3 regions of the Streptomyces sp. KR55 genome follow, and region 3 is predicted to be linked to each of the others. Evidence: riboswitches for the same ligand, from Rfam matches in the RefSeq annotation. Region 3 holds a riboswitch; each other region holds the start of a gene.
What was found. A riboswitch is a leader RNA that binds a small molecule or an ion and turns the genes downstream of it on or off. The one in region 3 is predicted to bind cyclic di-AMP.
Positions count from the first base shown of each region.

Region 1: another riboswitch for cyclic di-AMP. It lies ahead of ACTWQJ_RS38850 (transglycosylase family protein); the one in region 3 lies ahead of ACTWQJ_RS02625 (transglycosylase SLT domain-containing protein).
Region 2: another riboswitch for cyclic di-AMP. It lies ahead of ACTWQJ_RS12865 (NlpC/P60 family protein); the one in region 3 lies ahead of ACTWQJ_RS02625 (transglycosylase SLT domain-containing protein).

Region 1 covers NZ_JBQQCE010000391.1:3,155-7,523, reverse strand. The annotation lists gene ACTWQJ_RS38860 (cytochrome P450 family protein) at 1-691, shown strand, start outside; gene ACTWQJ_RS38855 (transglycosylase family protein) at 912-1,910, shown strand; cyclic di-AMP (ydaO/yuaA leader) riboswitch at 2,093-2,261, shown strand; gene ACTWQJ_RS38850 (transglycosylase family protein) at 2,266-2,961, shown strand; gene eno (phosphopyruvate hydratase) at 3,316-4,369, shown strand, end outside.
Region 2 covers NZ_JBQQCE010000068.1:1,281-5,649, forward strand. The annotation lists gene ACTWQJ_RS12855 (hypothetical protein) at 1-151, shown strand, start outside; gene ACTWQJ_RS12860 (tellurite resistance/C4-dicarboxylate transporter family protein) at 173-1,162, opposite strand; gene ACTWQJ_RS12865 (NlpC/P60 family protein) at 1,447-2,634, opposite strand; cyclic di-AMP (ydaO/yuaA leader) riboswitch at 2,643-2,814, opposite strand; gene pcrA (DNA helicase PcrA) at 3,122-4,369, shown strand, end outside.
Region 3 covers NZ_JBQQCE010000009.1:44,096-48,464, forward strand. The annotation lists gene ACTWQJ_RS02620 (polyprenyl synthetase family protein) at 1-985, opposite strand, end outside; cyclic di-AMP (ydaO/yuaA leader) riboswitch at 1,578-1,750, shown strand; gene ACTWQJ_RS02625 (transglycosylase SLT domain-containing protein) at 1,754-2,242, shown strand; gene ACTWQJ_RS02630 (HAD family hydrolase) at 2,254-3,138, opposite strand; gene fahA (fumarylacetoacetase) at 3,425-4,369, shown strand, end outside.

The DNA.
Region 1 (4,369 bases), on a different contig from region 3:
GGTGAAGAAGATGCGCGGCTACCTTGCCGACCTCATCCACCGCAAGCGTGAGTCGCTCTCCGCCGAACCGGCCCCGGGCGAGGACCTCATCTCCGGCCTCATCCGTGCCTCCGACCACGGTGAGCACCTCACCGAGAACGAGGCCGCCGCGATGGCGTTCATCCTTTTGTTCGCCGGGTTCGAGACCACCGTCAACCTGATCGGCAACGGCACCTACGCCCTGCTCACCCACCCCGAACAGCGCACCCGCCTCCAGCAGGCCCTCGCCACCGGCGACCGCGGCCTCCTGGAAACCGGGGTCGAGGAACTCCTGCGCTACGACGGCCCGGTGGAGCTGGCCACCTGGCGGTTCGCCACGCAGCCGCTGACCATCGGCGGGCAGGACATCGCGCCCGGCGACCCCGTGCTCGTCGTACTCGCCGCCGCGGACCGGGATCCGCAGCGGTTCGCCGATCCGGACACCCTCGACCTCGCCCGCCGTGACAACCAGCACCTCGGCTACGGGCACGGCATCCACTACTGCCTCGGCGCGCCGCTCGCCCGCCTGGAGGGGCAGACTGCCCTCGCGACCCTCCTCACCCGCCTCCCCGACCTCCGACTGGCCGTGGACCCGAGCGAGTTGCGATGGCGCGGCGGCCTCATCATGCGCGGACTGCGCACGCTGCCCGTGGAGTTCACTCCCATCTCGTAAACCGGCCCCCCGGCCTCCCGGCCCCTCCAGCCCCCGGATTCGACCGGAACGCTCCACTCCGGCACCGAAAACGTGACACAACCTCAACTCTGTGATCTTCACGTGATCTGCGCGACGTTAACTTGTGACAAGTGATCGACTGCCGATACGTTCACCCATCAGCGCGACGTCGAACACCACCCGCCGCGCCGGTCACTGCTGTCTCGCGAAAGGTCCCCGCATGCTCTCCGGGAACGGTCGTCACCGTCGCCCCCGCCAGGCTCCAGCCCTCGTTGTCGCGGCCGGCGTGACCGGGTCCGCCATCGCCATCCCGCTCCTCGGCGCCACCGGCGCGAGCGCGGCCAGCGGCACGACGTGGGACCGGGTGGCGGAGTGCGAGAGCGGCGGCTCCTGGAGCGCCAACGAGGGCAACGGGTACTACGGCGGGCTGCAACTGTCCCAGGAGGACTGGGAGCGGTACGGCGGCCTCACGTACGCGGCCAGCGCCGACCAGGCCAGCCGTTCGCAGCAGATAGCCGTCGCCGAGCGGATCCTCGCGGACCAGGGTGTGGGCGCATGGGGCACCTGCGGACTCACCGCCGGTCTCAACGCGGACAAGGGTTCGGTCGACGTGGACACGGGTGTGGCCGGTGACGCCTCGTCGGACACTTCCGAGAGCCTGCGCAACTCGTTCGGCTTGTCCAACTCGTCCGGTTCCTCCAGCTCGTCCGGTTCGTCTGATTCGGCAGAGTCTTCGACTGAATCCACCATGCCGTCCCCATCGTCTGACTCGTCATCGAATGCGACGGACGGTTCCGCGAGCCCGACGCCCGCCGACTCCACTCCGGACAACTCTCAGGAATCCGACAGCTCTCCCACAGCCACCCCGAAGGCCACCGACTCGGACAACTCGGGGCAGAGTGAAGGCGATTCCGGCCTGATCGACACCGGTACGGGCAAGCATCGCGGCGACAGCGCCGACGAGGATGCCGCCGGCGCTCGTACAACCGAGTCCTCGGGGCGTCACGCCTCACGCGACAGCGCCTCCCCCCGCGATGCCGCCGACGGGTCGTACACCGTGCGCGAGGGGGACAGTCTCTGGGGTATCGCCGACTCCCTTGGCGTCCAAGGGGGATGGTCCGTGCTCTATGCGGACAACAAGGAGATCGTCGGCGCCGACCCCAACTACATCATCCCCGGTCAGACGCTGGATGTCGGGGTCGAACCGGGCGAAAAGTAGCGGGAGTTCACGTCCCACTTAGCGTCTAATGTCCGGTTTGGTGAAAGTGTGGGATGAGTCTCAGAGGCCCTGATCCTCTTTGAAATTCCGCCAATCGCGTGTCTACGGTCATGACCGCTCGCCAACGCGAGCCCCGGCTGCCGCAACGCCGAATCCTGCCAGCGGCCGTCCGGGAACAGTCGTCGCGTCAAGCGCCGTAGGCAGGAGCGGGGGACCCAAGGTAAGCGCCGCACCGGGCAGTTGAGCCCGTACGGCTTGGGGTGAAGTCACGCCTCCCCACAGGGGCGTGACCGGGCAACTCAACCGGCCCGAACCCGACAGCTCACCTCGCAGGCGTCGGTGAGGGGATCCATCCATGCTGTTTTCCAGCAAGGGCAAGCACCGTCGTCCGTCCAAGGCCGCTCGTGCCATAGCCGTCGTCGGTGTCACCGGCGCCGCCGCCGTCGCGGCCCCGCTGATGGCGGCCGGCAGCGCCTCCGCCGCCACCACCTCCGAGTGGGACGCCGTCGCCCAGTGCGAGTCGGGCGGCAACTGGTCCATCAACACCGGCAACGGCTACTACGGCGGTCTGCAGTTCTCCGCCTCCACCTGGGCCGCGTACGGCGGCACGCAGTACGCCGCCACGGCCGACCAGGCCACCAAGGAGCAGCAGATCCAGATCGCCGAGAAGGTGCTCGCGGGTCAGGGCAAGGGTGCCTGGCCGCACTGCGGCACGGGCCTGTCGAACGCCACGTACACCGGCGGCGGCGCGAGCGACTCCTCCTCGGAGGGCTCCTCGCAGAGCAGCACCGAGACCACCACCCGCTCGACCGAACAGCAGCCGGCCTCCCGTTCGCAGGAGCGCCCGGCGCAGAAGACCGTCACCACCCCGACCGGTGAGAAGGTCGAGAAGGGCGACGGCGAGTACAAGGTCGTCACCGGCGACACGCTCAGCACCATCGCCGCGGAGCACGACGTCGAGGGCGGCTGGGAGAAGCTGTTCCAGCTGAACAAGGACATCGTCGAGGACGCCGACCTCATCTACCCGGGTCAGCAGCTGCACCTGAAGTAATCCGGATCTACCCGGCCCGGCAGCTTCACCTGACCTGAAGTAATCCGGGCTTCGCAGACCCCGTGAGGGTCCCCCCGTCCCCACGGGCCCCCGCCCCGGTGCGTGTTCCCCCGTACGCGCCGGGGCGGGGCTTTTGTGTCACCGCTCGGGCCCTCGTTCTTCGCTCGGGCCCTCGTTCTCCGCTCGGGCCCTCATTCTTGAGGAACCGTCTTTGTTCCATTCGGAAACAATTTACGATCGGTTCCGTCCACGGGGTGGGCGACCGGCTGGCCGATCCCACGGAGCCGGTTAGGCTCGTCTCGCAGAGCCGCTGCGGTCCTGCTAAACCGCGTCACATCCACGAAGGAGATGCTCGTGCCGTCCATCGACGTCGTCGTAGCCCGGGAAATCCTGGACTCCCGAGGCAACCCCACGGTCGAGGTCGAGGTCGGCCTCGACGACGGCAGCACGGGTCGTGCCGCCGTCCCGTCCGGCGCCTCCACGGGCGCCTTCGAGGCCATCGAACTCCGCGACGGCGACCCCAACCGCTACCAGGGCAAGGGCGTCGAGAAGGCCGTCCTGGCCGTCATCGAGCAGATCGGCCCTGAGCTGGTCGGCTACGACGCCACCGAGCAGCGCCTGATCGACCAGGCGATGTTCGACCTGGACGCCACCGACAACAAGGGCTCGCTCGGCGCCAACGCCATCCTCGGCGTCTCGCTCGCCGTCGCGCACGCCGCCTCCGAGGCCAGCGACCTGCCGCTCTTCCGCTACCTGGGCGGCCCGAACGCGCACCTGCTGCCGGTGCCGATGATGAACATCCTGAACGGCGGCTCGCACGCCGACTCCAACGTGGACATCCAGGAGTTCATGATCGCCCCGATCGGCGCGGAGTCCTTCTCCGAGGCCCTGCGCTGGGGCACCGAGGTCTACCACACCCTCAAGAAGGTCCTGAAGAGCAAGGGCCTGGCCACCGGCCTCGGCGACGAGGGCGGCTTCGCCCCCAACCTCGGCTCCAACCGTGAGGCCCTCGACCTCATCCTCGAGGCGATCAAGGAGGCCGGCTACACCCCCGGCGAGCAGATCGCCCTCGCGCTCGACGTCGCCGCGTCCGAGTTCTACAAGGACGGCTCCTACCTCTTCGAGGGCAAGGCGCGCTCGGCCGCCGAGATGACCGAGTACTACGCCGAGCTGGTCGACGCCTACCCGCTGGTCTCCATCGAGGACCCGCTGTTCGAGGACGACTGGGAGGGCTGGAAGACCATCACCGCCAAGCTCGGTGACAAGGTCCAGCTCGTCGGCGACGACCTGTTCGTCACCAACCCCGAGCGCCTGGCCAAGGGCATCGAGGAGGGCGCCGCCAACGCCCTGCTGGTCAAGGTCAACCAGATCGGCTCGCTGACCGAGACCCTGGACGCCGTCGAGCTCG
Region 2 (4,369 bases), on a different contig from region 3:
CATCAAGATCGGCGTGAAGCTGGCCCTGCTGATCGTGATCCTCGGTCTCGTCTACGTGAAGCGGGACGAGGAGAAGGTGGACAAGGGTCTGTTCGGCCTGGTGGGCCTGCTGACCATGGCGAACGTCTTCATCGCGGTGCTCTGGACCTGAGCCCCGGCCGAGACCCGCGGCTCACGGCCTGCGGTGCCCGGGCGCCGCGGGGCGTACGGCCTCCCGGGTGGCCGCGACCGCCCCGACCCCTACCGCGAGCCACGCCGCCACCGCGATCCACAGCAGCACCTTCCCGGGCCACTCGAGCCATGAGACGTCGACAGCGGTGGTGACGGCCAGGGCCGCCACTGCCGTCATACCCATCGAAAAGACCGTGGACCAGCGGCGCACGTCATAGCGCGGACGCGGCCGGACCACCTCGCCGACGAGCAGTACGGCGTACCAGCCCAGGCCGAGGACCAGCAGGGCGACGGTCACGGTCCGTAGGACGCCGCTGTTGTCGTCGTTCCAGAGGTACAGGCCCGGTCCGTCGGCGGCGATGAGCTTGGCCCCGGCGAGCGCCGAGATCGCTGCCGCGCCGCCCGCGACCCACTGGTCCCCCGGCCCTTCGATCACCTGCCGCAGATCGAAGCGGGCCAGGGCGAGGCCGTACAGCACGAGGCCCAGCCAGAAGAGTACGAGCGCCGCATGTGCGAGCCACGCCGCCGACTCGGCCTGCGCGAGGGTCGCGCCCAGCACGGCGAGCCCCTGTGTCGCCACCGCCCCGAGGAACACCGCCCCCGGCATACGCCGCCGCTGCCGGTGCCGCACAACGGGCACGAGCAGCACCGGCCACAGCAGCGTGGCCAGCGCCAGCAGCGCCGCGGCCGGGGGCTGCCGGTCCAGCGCGGAGAAACGGGTCCCCAGCACGGCGGTCGCGGCGACGGCGGTGAGCACCGCAGGCGTTCCCGCCTCCGTCATCCAGCGCGCCCGCTGCCGCAGCAGCCGTGTGACGAGGTCCGCCGCCAGGGCCAGCCATGCCGCGCAGGCCGCCACGAGGAGGATCCGGGACAGGACCTCGTAGCCCGTCAGGTGCAGGCCGACCGAGACGATGCCGGTCGCCATGACGGCGGCCCCGGCCGCCGGCGGATGCTGCGCCCACCAGGCGCGGAGGGGGGAGGAGCCGGGCATGCGCCGATGCTAAGGAGCCCCGCGCGCCGCGCGAGCGGGCCACGCGCGCGGGCACGTCGAAAACCACGCGGGCGCGCGGCAATGGGCTCACACCGAGCGTGCGCCGTTTCGGCGGGCGCGCGAGCCTGCAGGCGCCTCTCGTACGCGCCTGCCCAACAGCACCCCACGCGCGTGCCTGCGAAAAACGCCACCACGCGCGCGTGCCTGCGTAACCCCGCCACGCGCGCGTGCCCACGGAAGCCTCCCCGGGGCGTGCCATCCGGCCCGCCCCTTGCCTCCGCCCGTCAGGCCGGTCGTACCACGCTGTGGATGGACGACTCCCCGTCGTAGTAGATCGACTCCTCGCGCACGTACGCGCCGGGCTTCGGGGCGTGGATCATCATGCCGTTGCCGATGTAGATGCCGACGTGGGTGACGTCGTCGTAGAAGAAGACCAGGTCGCCGGGCTGGGCGGCCGCGAGGGAGACCGTGGTGCCCGCGTTCACCTGGTCGTAGGTGGTGCGCGGGAGGGAGACGCCGGCGGCCTTCCACGCGCCCTGGGTGAGACCGGAGCAGTCGTAGGAGTCGGGGCCGGTCGCGCCCCAGACGTACGGCTTGCCGATCTGCGCGCGGGAGAAGGCGAGCGCCTTCTCGGCCTTGGTGGCGTACGAGGAGTCGGGGGCCGAGGTGCCGGAGCCCGTCTCGGTCCCTGTGCCCGTCTCCGTGGAGGAGCCGCTTCCGGTCTCCTCCTGCTGCGCGGCGGCCTCCTGGCGCTGCCGCTCCTCCTCCGCCTGCTGCCGGGCGAGCTCCGCGGCCTTGCGCTCGGCCTCCTCCTGCTTCTTCTTCTCGATCGCCGCCAGCCGTGCCTTCTCCTCGGCGGTCAGCTGCGACAGCAGTTCGCGGGCGTCGGCGAGCTTCTTCTGGACGGTGGCCTTGGCCGTCTTCAGATCGCTCTGCGACTCCGTGAGCGTCTCGAGGCTCTCGGTGGCCTCCTGGCGCTTCTCCATCGTCGCGGACTGCTGGGTGAAGTAGTCGTCGACCGCGCCCTTCTGACGGTTGGTCAGCCTGCCCATCAGCTGGGTCTGGTCGAAGTAGTCCTGCGGCGAGTCCGCGAGCAGGAAGGTCGCGGTGTCGGGGGCGGAGGCGCCGGTCCGGTACTGCGCCGCCGCGTACGAGCCCAGCTCCTCGCGCGCCTCGTTGAGCTTCTGGGTGCGCTGGGCGACGTCGTCGAGGAGGGTGTCGACCTGCTTGCGCTGTTTCGCGGTCTTCTCTTTGGCTGCGTTGTACTTCTCGGTCGCCGACTCCGCCTGGCGGTAGAGGTCGTCGACCTTCTTCTCGACTTCTTCGAGGCTCGGCTTGTCGTCGGCCGAGGGGGTGGCATTGGCCGTCTGGGAGAGCAGGGCCACAGACGTGAGGGCAGCCGTGGCAAGCGCGGGGGTCCGTATGCCTGCGACGCGCGCGCCCGTGGGACGCGACTTACGGTGCGACGCCAAGGGAGGCGACTCCTTCCATGGGCCGCCTACCGGGTTAGCTGTCGGGTTCGGGCGGGTGGTTCGGAAGGGTTGCCCTACGGTCCCCTCCCGGGAAGGGAGTCGGACCGATTCACCCCAGAGTCGGTTGGGTCCCCGGCTCCGGCAGCCACGGGGGCGCACCGGACTCGGCGGAGGCCGTGCGGCCCGGCGACGTTCGCCGGTGGGGGTCGTACGGCCTGCCCGGCACGGTAGCCAACTCGTGTGGTGCGTGTGAAGGTTGGTGGGTGATATGCCCGATACATTTTCGTGACCTTCAGTCAGTGGTCGCGGGTGGTAGTGGGGTGGGCTCGGAGAGTAAGCCGATGTGGGGGTGGGCAGGGATGGAAGGTCGTCGGCCGCTGCAGCCGATGTGATTCCGGCCTCATCGTCAAGATCGACGGTATTCCGGCCGGGGATGTTCTCGGGGCGGCCGCGGGTTGTCGGTGGGGCGCCCTAGACTCGGAGAGCGATGAGCAGCCTCTTTGACGACAGCTTCCTGGCGGACCTCCAGGCCCCGCGGGCCCACGAGGAACACCCGCCGCCCGAGGACGATCACGTTCCGGAGTCGATCCCGGACGATCTGTTCGGCGGGAAGTTCGACGTGCCCCCGGACCGGGACGCGTACTACCGCGACGGCGCCGCGCGTCCGGCCGTGGACACGGCAGCGCTCCTGGAGGGGCTGAACGACAACCAGCGCGCCGCCGTCGTCCACTCCGGCTCCCCCCTGCTCATCGTGGCCGGGGCCGGTTCCGGCAAGACCCGCGTGCTCACCCACCGCATCGCCCACCTCCTCGCCGAGCGGGGCGTGCACCCGGGCCAGATCCTCGCGATCACCTTCACCAACAAGGCCGCCGGCGAGATGAAGGAGCGCGTCGAGCAGCTCGTCGGTCCGCGCGCGAACGCGATGTGGGTCATGACCTTCCACAGCGCGTGCGTGCGCATCCTGCGCCGGGAGAGCAAGAAGCTCGGCTTCACGTCGTCGTTCTCGATCTACGACGCCGCCGACAGCAAGCGCCTCATGGCCCTGGTCTGCCGCGACCTGGACCTCGATCCCAAGCGCTACCCGCCCAAGTCCTTCAGTGCCAAGATCAGCAACCTCAAGAACGAGCTGATCGACGAGGAGGACTTCGCCGCCCAGGCCACCGACGGCTTCGAGAAGACCCTCGCCCAGGCCTACGCCCTGTACCAGTCGCGACTGCGCGAGGCGAACGCCCTCGACTTCGACGACCTGATCATGACGACGGTCAACCTGCTCCGCGCCTTCCCGGACGTCGCCGAGCACTACCGCCGCCGCTTCCGCCATGTACTCGTCGACGAGTACCAGGACACCAACCACGCCCAGTACGCCCTCGTACGCGAACTCGTCGGCACCGGCGAGCACGACGAGGGCGTACCACCCGGCGAGGGCGGCCTGCCGCCCGCCGAGCTGTGCGTGGTGGGTGACGCCGACCAGTCGATCTACGCCTTCCGCGGGGCGACCATCCGCAACATCCTCCAGTTCGAGGAGGACTACCCGGACGCGACGACGATCCTGCTGGAGCAGAACTACCGCTCCACCCAGACGATCCTCTCCGCCGCCAACGCCGTCATCGAGCGCAACGAGTCCCGCCGCCCGAAGAACCTCTGGACCAACGCGGGCGCGGGCGCGCGCATCACCGGCTATGTCGCCGACACGGAGCACGACGAGGCCCAGTTCGTCGCCGACGAGATAGACCGC
Region 3 (4,369 bases):
CGCACAGTTCGATGAGCGCTGCCTTGGCATCGCACTCCCGCAGCGGCGCAAGCGCCGACCGCGCCTCCTCCGCGTACCGCACGGTGTCCCGCCGTGCCTGCTCCAGCGCGGGGTGCGCCCGCAGCGCGGCCAGCGCCTGCGCATGCCGGGCGTCGTCCGTCAGGTCGGAGTCCAGCAGCTCGCACAGGGCGATGTCCTCGGCCAGCCCCAGCCGGGCCGCGCGCTCGCGCAGCCGCAGCACGGGCAGGGTCGCGATGCCCTCCCGCAGATCCGTCCCCGGCGTCTTCCCGGACTCGTGGGAGTCGGACGCGATGTCCAGGACGTCGTCGGCGAGCTGGAAGGCGACGCCCAGTCGTTCGCCGTACTGGGTCAGGACGTTCACGAGCGACTCGTCGGCGCCCGACATCATCGCGCCGAAGCGGCACGAGACCGCCACCAGCGACCCCGTCTTGCCGGCCAGTACGTCCAGGTAGTGCTCGACCGGGTCGCGCCCGTCCGACGGCCCGGCCGTCTCCAGGATCTGACCGGTGACCAGCCGTTCGAACGCCTCCGCCTGCACCCGCACGGCCTCCGGACCGAGGTCGGCCAGGATGTGCGAGGCACGGGCGAAGAGGAAGTCGCCGGTGAGGACCGCGACCGAGTTGCCCCAGCGGGCGTTCGCGCTCGGTACCCCGCGCCGCACCTCTGCCTCGTCCATCACGTCGTCGTGGTACAGCGTCGCCAGGTGGGTCAGCTCCACGACCACGGCCGAGGGCACGACCCCGGGCGCGTACGGGTCACCGAACTGCGCGGCGAGCATCACCAGCAGCGGGCGGAACCGCTTGCCTCCGGCCCGCACCAGGTGCTGCGCGGCCTCCGTGATGAACGGGACCTCGCTCTTGGTGGCTTCGAGCAACCCTTCCTCGACAGCCGCCAATCCGGCCTGGACATCGGCTTCCAGAGCCTGGTCCCGCACGCTCAGCCCGAACGGCCCGACGACGGTCACGAGGGGTCTCCTGTCTGCTGGTGTCTACCGGCGGTTACGCGGTTTGTCGATACGTCGCTGCCTTCACTCAAGTCAGCGTATCCGGTCACGTTTCGATCACCGAGGGCGCCCGGGGTTACAGGCCGGGCTGTATCGGATCACGAGCGGTATGTTTTCGATCAGTTGATACGAGAAGTTATTTATCGACTTAAGCCGAATAGGTGAGCTTTGTCCGGTAATACCCCCGCCACGCCGTCTCGCCTCCGGCCATTCGGGTGACCGGCTCCCTCCCATCACACCTGAGGGAAGCGCATCCCATGCACACCTGATTAATAGGCACTTGAGCTCATTGTCCGATTTACCACTCTTGCGCTCGTGCGTGACATGACTCACCTTCACCCGTTCACAGGTTCCACGCGGTCGCCAATCATCCGGCTTTCCCGGCTTGCGAGTTGAGCCTTGGCATACGCAAAGGATCAAGCTGACAAAACACCCCAGACAAAGATCAAACAGCATGTTGTGTGAACCCGCTACTTGTTTCCGACATGTGCTCTCGCATACGTTCCGGGCCAGTCGGGCGGACGCCGAATCCTGCCGCCGCCCGGTACCACCGATGACGAGACCACTCACGCACGGCAGGAGCGGGGGACCCAGGTAAGTCGCCGCGCCGGACGTCGTACGACGCACCGGAACGGCTTGGGGTGAAGTTGCGCTCGCAAGGGCGCGGCCGGGCACCTCCCAGCCCGAACCCGACAGCTCACCTCGCAGGCGAAGGAGAGGAACAAGCCCATGCCTGCAAACGGTCAGCCCCGCCGCACCCGCACTGCCCGCATAGCCCGCAAGCTCGCGGTCGCCGGCACCGGCGCGGCCGTGCTCGCCCTGCCGCTCATCGGTGCGAGCACCGCATCGGCCGCCACCCCCGCCGCGGTGACCGCGAAGACCGCCACCACGGCGTACTCCGACAACCTCGACGGCTGGATCCGCGAGTCGCTCGCGATCATGGCGCAGCACGGAATCCCGGGCTCCTACAACGGCATCTACCGCAACGTCATGCGCGAGTCGTCCGGCAACCCGGCCGCCATCAACAACTGGGACTCCAACGCGGCCAAGGGCACCCCGTCCAAGGGCCTGCTCCAGGTCATCGACCCCACCTTCGCCGCGTACCACGTGCCCGGCACGCCGTACGACCCGTTCGACCCGGTCGCCAACATCACCGCCGCCTGCAACTACGCGGCCGACCGCTACGGCTCGATCGACAACGTCTTCGGCGCCTACTGAGCCCTTCGCGCCTACTGAACCTTCGTACCCACCGAGGCCCTGCGCCCGCTGAGCCGCTGCGGGCGCAGGGCCTCGGTGAGGAGCCGTTCGAGGACGACGGCGATGCCGTCGTCCTCGTTCGAGAGGGTGATCTCGTCGGCCACCGCCTTCAGTTCGGGGTGCGCGTTGGCCATGGCGACGCCGTGGGCGGCCCAGTCGAACATCGGGATGTCGTTGGGCATGTCTCCGAAGGCGATGGTGTCCTCGGGGCGCAGCCCCAGATGCCGGGCCGCCAGCGCCAACCCCGTCGCCTTGGTGATGCCGGACGGCTGAAGCTCGACCGTCCCGGGCCCCGACATGGTGACCGTCGCGAGCGAACCCACCACCGAACGGGCCACCGACGCCAACTCGTCGTCGGACAGGGCGGGATGACGCAGCAGCACCTTGCTGATGGGCTCGCACCACAGGTCGTCACGCCGGCCGACCCGTACCGCCGGCAACGTCGGGTGCGGCATCCGATACCCCGGCTCGATGAGCGTCAGGCCGTCGACGCCGTCCTGGTCGACGGCCGCATACACCGTACCGACCTCCGCCTCGATCTTGCCGAGCGCGGTCTCGGCCAGTTCCCGGTCCAGGGTGACCGACCACAGCAGACGGTCCACGCCGGCGTCGTACAACTGCGCGCCCTGCCCGCACACCGCGAGCCCCCCGCCACCCAGGAACTTCAGCAGCGGCCGCACCCTGGGCGCCGGCCGTCCTGTCACCACCAGATGCCGGGCACCGGCCGCCGAGACCCGCGCGAGCGCGGTGAGCGACCGGTCGGAGACCGTGTCGTCGCCGCGCAGCAGCGTTCCGTCCAGGTCGGTGGCGATGAGGGCGTACGCGGTGCGCTCGGCATATGCGATGGGTGCGGCCATGATCAGAGAATACGGACACCACACCCACGCCGTTCATCCCCAACTCCCTTCCACCTGTCCACATTTCAGTGGTCCGACTCCTCGGCGCCGGCCACCGGCCGGGCGAAGGCGCGTTGCGGACAGCGGGTCACGGACAGCGGGACGAGGTCACGGATATGCATGACTCCCCCATTCCGGACATTGCGAACTCTTTGCGCGCTTAAGTCACTGCCCAAGACGGCCGCCGCAGCCGTAACGTGTGCCGCGACCGCATGGACCGCACGTACGAAAGTGAGGCAGCACCCCGATGCCCCCCTTCGATGTCCCCGAGGGCGACCCCTTCGGTCCGCACAACCTTCCGTACGGCGTCTTCTCACCCGCCGGGTCCACCGAACGCACCGTCGGCGTCCGCCTCGGCGACCACGTCCTCGACGCCGGCGCGGCAGCACTGGCACTCGGCTCCCCTTATGCCGCCCTGCTGGCCCGGCCCACCCTGAACCCACTGCTCGCCGCCGGCCGCACCGCCTGGTCGGACGTCCGGCGCGCGCTGACCGCCTGGGTGACGGTGCCGTCCCACCGCGAAACCCTCGCGCCCCTGATGCACCCCCTCTCCTCGGTGACCCTGCACCTGCCCTTCGAGGTCGCGGACTACGTCGACTTCTACGCCTCAGAGAACCACGCCCGGAACGTCGGCCAGATCTTCCGCCCCGACGCCGCCGACTCACTCACCCCCAACTGGAAGCATCTGCCGATCGGTTACCACGGCCGCTCCGGCACGGTCGTCGTCTCCGGCACGGATGTCATCCGCCCCTCCGGCCAGCGCAAGGCCCCGACCGACCCCGCGCCCGTCTTCGGGCCGTCCGTCCGCCTGGACATCGAGGCGGAGGTCGGCTTCGTCGTCGGCACCCCGTCCCCGTTGGGCCGACCCGTTCCGCTGGCCGGCTTCCGCGACCACGTCTTCGGCCTGTGCCTCCTCAACGACTGGTCCGCGCGCGACATCCAGGCCTGGGAGTACGTCCCCCTCGGCCCCTTCCTCGGCAAGTCCTTCGCCACGTCGGTGTCGGCCTGGATCACCCCGCTGGACGCGCTGGACGAGGCACGAGTGGCCCCACCGCAGCGCACCCATCCCCTCCTGCCGTACCTGGACGACACGGACGACGAACCCGGCGGCTACGACCTGCGCATCTCCGTCGCTCTCAACGGTCACGTCATCTCGGAACCCCCTTTCTCCACCATGTACTGGACGGCCGCC